DNA from 2 places in the Bradyrhizobium sp. 191 genome. Region 1 is predicted to be linked to the other one. Evidence: riboswitches for the same ligand, from Rfam matches in the RefSeq annotation. Region 1 holds a riboswitch; the other holds the start of a gene.
The links. A riboswitch is a leader RNA that binds a small molecule or an ion and turns the genes downstream of it on or off. The one in region 1 is predicted to bind S-adenosylmethionine.
Positions count from the first base shown of each region.

Region 2: another riboswitch for S-adenosylmethionine. It lies ahead of IVB23_RS17505 (homoserine O-acetyltransferase); the one in region 1 lies ahead of IVB23_RS23165 (O-succinylhomoserine sulfhydrylase).

Region 1 is NZ_CP064692.1:5,003,398-5,006,805, reverse strand. It holds gene IVB23_RS23180 (hypothetical protein) at 1-173, opposite strand, end outside; gene IVB23_RS23175 (PAS domain S-box protein) at 279-692, opposite strand; gene IVB23_RS23170 (2'-deoxycytidine 5'-triphosphate deaminase) at 880-1,986, opposite strand; SAM riboswitch at 2,097-2,176, shown strand; gene IVB23_RS23165 (O-succinylhomoserine sulfhydrylase) at 2,252-3,408, shown strand, end outside.
Region 2 is NZ_CP064692.1:3,772,811-3,776,218, reverse strand. It holds gene hisC (histidinol-phosphate transaminase) at 1-101, opposite strand, end outside; gene IVB23_RS17510 (chorismate mutase) at 132-980, opposite strand; SAM riboswitch at 1,137-1,216, shown strand; gene IVB23_RS17505 (homoserine O-acetyltransferase) at 1,302-2,498, shown strand; gene metW (methionine biosynthesis protein MetW) at 2,500-3,162, shown strand; gene IVB23_RS17495 (alpha/beta hydrolase) at 3,301-3,408, opposite strand, start outside.

The sequences.
Region 1 (3,408 bases):
AAACGCTCCTGCTGCTGGCGGCGGAACACACGGAAAACGAACTCGGCGGCGTCAGCGGTACCGCGCCGCGTCACGACCGTGAGAATCAGACCGGTGAAGTAGGCGTGATAGAGATCCGCGACCGCGCGCCAGCGCTTCCATTGAGCTTCCCGTGCGGCGTCAGCTTGAGCCATGTTCGCTCCCCGATCATTGTTGTGATCGAGTGTGTCACCGCCCCCGGGGACAGGCAACCTGACGCTCGCGCAGGGCGCCCTGCACGCCGGCCCGTCAATTCCGCATCACGAATTTTGCGCAAGCTTCGCCGCGCGCTCGCGCTCGACGCGCTCGGTGACGTCGCGCGCCATCGCGACCGATCCCTGCACGGACCTGCCGGCGTCACGCACCAGCGCGAAGGTCATCTCGATGTAGAGCTTGCGCCCGCTCTTGTGCAGCGCGCGGGTCAGTGTCGGCTTGCCCGCCAGCTTCATCACCCCGCTCGCCAGCGCGGCCTCGAAGCCTTTCCAGTGCGCGGCGCGCAGATGCTCGGGAATGATCAGGTCGAGGTTCTGGCCCAGCGCGTCCGCGGCGGAGAAGCCGAACAGGGCGGCGGACGCGCGATTCCAGCGCATGATCGTGCCGGAGCGATCCGAATAGATCAGCGCGTCCGCAACGTCTTCGATGATGCTTGCGTCGAGATCGGATGGATTGCTCATCTCGTCACCTCGCATGGGGCCCTGATTTGCGTCGCGTCCTGACACACATTCGGTGTCATCGGTCGCCTTGTGCGCACCTGCGCACTGCGGCGGGCGATCCAGCATTCCGAGGCGTCAGTGATCAAATCGAGAGGCTGCGGCGTACTGATGCCCCGGTCAAGCCGAGGCATGACAGTAGAGGGTGTCGTCACACCCGGAAATGCTTCGATAGTTTGAGGCCCTGCGCCTGGTAGTTGGAACCGATGCGCTGGCCGTACATCGCGTCGGGGCGGGCGAGCATCTTTTCATAGACGAGGCGGCCGACGATCTGGCCGTGCTCGAGGATGAACGGCACTTCGCGCGAGCGCACCTCAAGCACGGCGCGCGCGCCCTGCCCGCCGGCGCCGGCATAGCCGAAGCCGGGGTCGAAGAATCCGGCATAGTGCACGCGGAACTCGCCCACCAAAGGATCGAACGGCACCATCTCCGCGGCGTAGTCGGGCGGCACCTGCACAGCTTCCTTGGAGGCGAGGATGTAGAACTCGCCGGGATCGAGGATGAGGGTGCCGTCGGGGCGGGCCGAGATCGGCTCCCAGAAGTCTTCGACCGCATAGCCGGAGCGGCGATCGACGTCGACGACACCGGTGTGGCGCTTGGCGCGATAGCCGACGAAGCCGCTCGCCTTCTCGCCGGAGAGGTCGACGGAGACGGCGACACCGCCGGAAAGGTCGGCATCGTCGATGTCGACGAGACGCTCGCTGGCGTGCAGCGCATCGAGCTCGTCGGCATTGAGGATGGCATCGCCGGTGCGGAAGCGCACCTGCGACAGGCGCGAGCCTTCGCGCACCAGCACCGGAAAGGTCTTCGGGCTGATCTCGGCATAAAGCGGGCCATGATAGCCGGCGCCGATCATGTCGAAGCGGCGGGTGCCGTCGGCGATCACGCGCGTGAAGACGTCGAGCCGGCCGGTCGAGCTTTTCGGATTGGCGGCAGCGACGATCTCCGGCGGCAGCGCCAGGCTTTCCAGCAGCGGCACGATGTAGACGCAGTTGGTCTCCAGCACCGCGCCGTCGGCGAGGCTGAACTCGTGCAGCTTCAATTCATCGATGCGTTCGGCGACCGTGGCGCCGGGACCTGGCAGGAAGCTGGCGCGGACGCGATAGGCGATATCGCCCAGACGTAAATCGAGGCTCGCCGGCTGGATCTGGCTTTCGACGAAGTCGTATTCGGGCAGGATGAGGCCCGCTTCCGCCATCGCCGCGATCATGCGGTCGGGCAGGATACCATTGGCGTCGGCGGCGACCGTGAACGTCAACCGGGGGTCCTCATCAGGGCTCGCTTGCATCCCAACATGCGGGAAATATCAGCCTTTTACGGCTAGCCGATGGATGTCTTGACGGAAAGGGCATTGCGGAATATGAGCATCACTTATCCCGTGGTGATTTGAGCCGGCCGGCTTGCAGCCACGTTAAATAAATCGCTAAACAGGCCGGGGACCTCTGTGATCCCGGCCAGTGGAGATATCCAGGCCGGTTTTTTTGTGACCGTTTGCGTGTCGAATGGTCATGTCGGAGGGTCCTATGTCGAAGTCGCCTACCAACTACCGTCCCGAAACCCGCCTGGTCCATTCCGGGACCCTGCGCTCGCAATTTGGCGAGACGTCGGAGGCGCTGTTCCTCACCCAAGGCTACGTCTACAACAGCGCCGAGGAGTGCGAGGCGCGGTTCAAGGGCGAGGACCCCGGCTTCATCTATTCGCGCTACTCCAACCCCACCATCGCGATGTTCGAGCGCCGCATGATCGAGCTCGAGGGCGCCGAAGCCGCCCGCTCGGCGGCGACCGGCATGGCCGCGGTGACGACCGCGATCCTCGCACCGCTCAAAGCCGGCGATCACGTCGTGGCTTCGCGCGCCCTGTTCGGCTCGTGCCTCTACGTCATCCAGGACTTGTTGCCGCGCTACGGCATCGAGACCACGCTGGTCGACGGGCTCGATCTCGACCAATGGCAGCGCGCGCTGAAGCCCAACACGAAAACGTTCTTCCTGGAGAGCCCGACCAACCCGACCCTCGACGTGCTCGACATCCCCGGAATCGCCGAGATCGCGCACAAGGGCGGCGCGCGTCTCGTGGTCGACAACGTGTTCGCGACGCCGATCTGGCAGAGCCCGCTCGCGCTAGGGGCCGACGTCGTGGTCTATTCCGCGACCAAGCATATCGACGGCCAGGGCCGCTGCCTCGGCGGCATCATCCTGTCGTCGGAAGCCTTTATCGCCGAGCACATCCACAATTTCATGCGCCAGACCGGCCCCTCGATCTCGCCGTTCAATGCCTGGGTCCTGCTCAAGGGCCTGGAGACGCTGGGCGTGCGCGTGCGCGCGCAGACCGAGACCGCAGCGCGCATCGCCGAGGTGCTGGCGAGCCATCCGAAGATCTCGCGGCTGGTCTATCCCGGCCGCGCCGATCATCCGCAGGCAGCTTTGGTGAAGAAGCAGATGCGCGGCGGCTCGACCCTGGTCGGCTTCGAGGTCAAGGGCGGCAAGCAGGCCGCGTTCCGCGTGCTCAACGAATTGAAGCTGGCGAAGATCTCGAACAATCTCGGCGACGCCAAGAGCCTCGTCACGCATCCGGCGACGACGACGCATCAGCGCCTGAAGCCGGAGGACCGCGCCGCCCTCGGGATCAGCGAGGGGTTCATTCGCCTCTCCGCGGGGCTCGAACATGCCGACGATCTGATCGA
Region 2 (3,408 bases), 1.2 Mb from region 1:
GAGAGCTTGAACACCTTGCGGCCCGGCTCCGGCACCGGGCTCTTGCCGGGGGTGTAGGGCGCAATATCGAGAATGCCGGGATTCGGCACGGGGCGGGACATCTTCAACTCCGAAATGGCGAGGCGCGCGATTTACGATTTCGCCCCGGTCGGGGGCACCGTATAGCGTGTTGCGTGGCTGCCGACGAGAGCCGTGGAGCGTACCGAGGCCCCCGCCTCGATCAGGGCAGCCCTGATCTTGTCGATGCTGGTCGTGCTGGTGACCGAGACCAGCAGCGCCGCGCCATCGAAGGCGGTATCGGGCACCGCCACGATCTCGGCGAGCGGCGACAGGGCGCGCGCGACCTCGGCGTTCCACCCGGAGACGCGCACGCTGAAGGTCTCGACCTCCGTCACCAGGGCGCTGTCGGGGACGCGCGAGACCGCGAACACCGGCATCGCCGCCGGATGATCGGCACGTTCGACGAAGGGCATTCGCGCGATGATCTTCGGCGCGCCAGCTTCCTCCAGCGAGAGCCACCACGGCGTGCGGCTGGAGGTCGCCGAGACCAGCGCCAGGTCGCCCTTGGATTTCGCCACCGCCTCGACCGCGGCCTGCGCACTGAAATGCGCGACGTAAGGCACCGTGAAGCCGAAATGGAAGCGCGCGGAATCACGCATCGCCGGCTCGCTCACCGAGATGTCGGCATGCACGGAGAACGGCGCCTGCACATAGGTGAAGGTCGAGATGATGACGCGCCAGATGCTCTCGACCGTGTCGAGCGGCAGGATGCCGCGATGACGCTGCACGATCTCGCGCATCATGGAGGCCTCGCGCGCAGGCCGAAATGCCGAGCCGACCTCCTGGGTCTGCTTCACCTGGATCAGGCGGTCGATGATGTCGCCGCGCTGCATCAGCAGGCGATGCATGCTCTCGTCGATCGCGTCGATCTCCTTGCGCAATTCCTGGAGCGATGGTGGCGCGGGCGGACGTTGGGACATGTCTGGTCGTCGATCATTGCGATGGGGGATGTCCTGATTAGGCAGTCGGGGCGGCGAAAGCAAAGAGAAATGAGGTCCTTTCCGGTCGACGCGAGACAGGCGAATTGGGCCGATCCGGACCGCGACTTGACGAAAACCGCCCAAGACGGTAGCTTTTGCTTGTTCCGTGGTCATTTGAGCCGGCCGGCTTGCAGCCACGTTAAAAAACTCGCTAAACAGGCCGGGGACGCTTCCGATCCCGGCCGAACCTATCGTTCAGGCCGGGTTTTTCATGGCCTGATTCCAGCGGCGGTCTGACGGCAGTCGCAAACGAGGTCGATGATGGTTGGCGTCAAGTCTGTACCCAGTCCTGCGATCAGCGCCGACGAACGGTCGCACGAGGTGGATCACCCGAGCTCGCAGGTCGTGCATTTCGGCACCGAGCAGCCGCTGCGGCTCGATTGCGGCGTCGATCTCACCCCGTTCCAGATCGCCTACCAGACCTATGGCGAGCTCAACGCCGATCGCTCTAACGCCGTTCTGATCTGCCATGCGCTGACTGGCGACCAGCACGTCGCCAATGTGCATCCCGTCACCGGCAAGCCTGGCTGGTGGGAGACGCTGGTCGGCCCCGGCCGGCCCATCGATCCCAAGCACTACTTCATCATCTGCTCCAACGTGATCGGCGGCTGCATGGGCTCGACCGGGCCGGCGTCGATCAATCCCGCCACCGGCAAGGTCTGGGGCCTGGATTTCCCCGTCATCACCATCCCCGACATGGTGCGCGCGCAGGCGATGCTGATCGACCGGCTCGGCATCGACACGCTGTTTGCCGTCGTCGGCGGCTCGATGGGCGGCATGCAGGTGCTGCAATGGACCTCGGCCTATCCTGCCCGCGTGTTCTCCGCGCTGGCGATTGCCTGCGCGACGCGGCACTCGGCGCAGAACATCGCCTTCCACGAACTCGGGCGGCAGGCCGTGATGGCCGACCCCGATTGGCATGGCGGCGGCTATGCCGATCAGGGCATCCATCCGCATCGCGGGCTCGCGGTGGCGCGGATGGCGGCGCACATCACCTATCTCTCGGACGCGGCACTGCATCGCAAGTTCGGCCGGCGCATGCAGGACCGCGAGCTGCCGACCTTCTCGTTCGACGCGGATTTCCAGGTCGAAAGCTATCTGCGTTACCAGGGCTCGTCCTTCGTCGAGCGCTTCGACGCCAACTCCTATCTCTATCTGACGCGCGCGATGGACTATTTCGACATCGCGGCCGACCATGGCGGCGTGCTGGCGAAGGCGTTTGCGGGAATCCAGACCCGCTTCTGCGTGGTCTCCTTCACCAGCGACTGGCTGTTCCCGACCTCGGAATCGCGCGCGCTGGTGCACGCGCTGAACGCGTCGAGCGCGCGGGTGTCGTTCGCGGAGATTGAAACCGATCGCGGCCACGACGCCTTCCTGCTCGACGTGCCCGAATTCTTCGACATCTCCCGCGCCTTCCTGCAATCGGCAGGCAAGGCCCGCGGATTGAAGGGTAGCTAAGATGCCCGTGCAGGAAGTGTTGCCGCTGGACGGTGCCGCGACCAAGCCGCCCGGTGATTATCGCGCCGATCATCTGCTGGTCGCCGAGATGGTCAAGCCGGGCTCGAAGGTGCTCGACGTCGGCTGCGGCGAGGGCGACCTGCTTCAGCTGCTTGAGACCCGCGGCATCGACGGGCGTGGCATCGAGCTGTCGCGCGAGGGCGTCAACCGCTGCGTCGCCAAGGGGCTCGCGGTGGTGCAGGGCGACGCCGACACCGACCTCGTCAACTATCCCGACGACGCCTTCGACTACGTGATCCTGTCGCAGACGCTGCAGGCGACGCGGCAGCCGCGCGTGGTGCTGGAGAATCTGTTGCGCATCGGCCGCCGGGCCATCGTCTCGTTCCCGAATTTTGGCTTCTGGAAGATGCGGCTGCAGCTCCTGATCGGCGGCCACATGCCGCGCACGGAGAACCTGCCGGCGACCTGGTACGACACCGCCAACATCCATTTCTGTACGATCAAGGATTTCGTCGAGCTCTGCGACGAGATCAACGTCAAGATGGAGCGCTCCGTCGCGCTCGATCTCTACGGCCGCCCGGTGCCGCTGAACCTGCCCTGGTGGGTGTGGAACATGTTCGGCGAACAGGCGGTGTTCTTGCTGAGCAGGGGCGGGGGGAGATGACGCCGTAGGCGTCATTCCGGGGCGATGCGAAGCATCGAGCTATGATGCGCAATTGCGCATCTGAGAATCCATCGCGCCACAGCGTTTGCGGCCCGATGGATTCCGGGCCTGCGCCTTCGGCGCATCCCGGAATGACGGCTAGTGCGGAGCCAAAGATCTCGGATCGCGCACCGGCCACCGTCCAGCTTCCACCAGCGTGACGAACCGCTCCACGCTCTCGTTGAACAGCGCGGGCTCTTCGAGGTT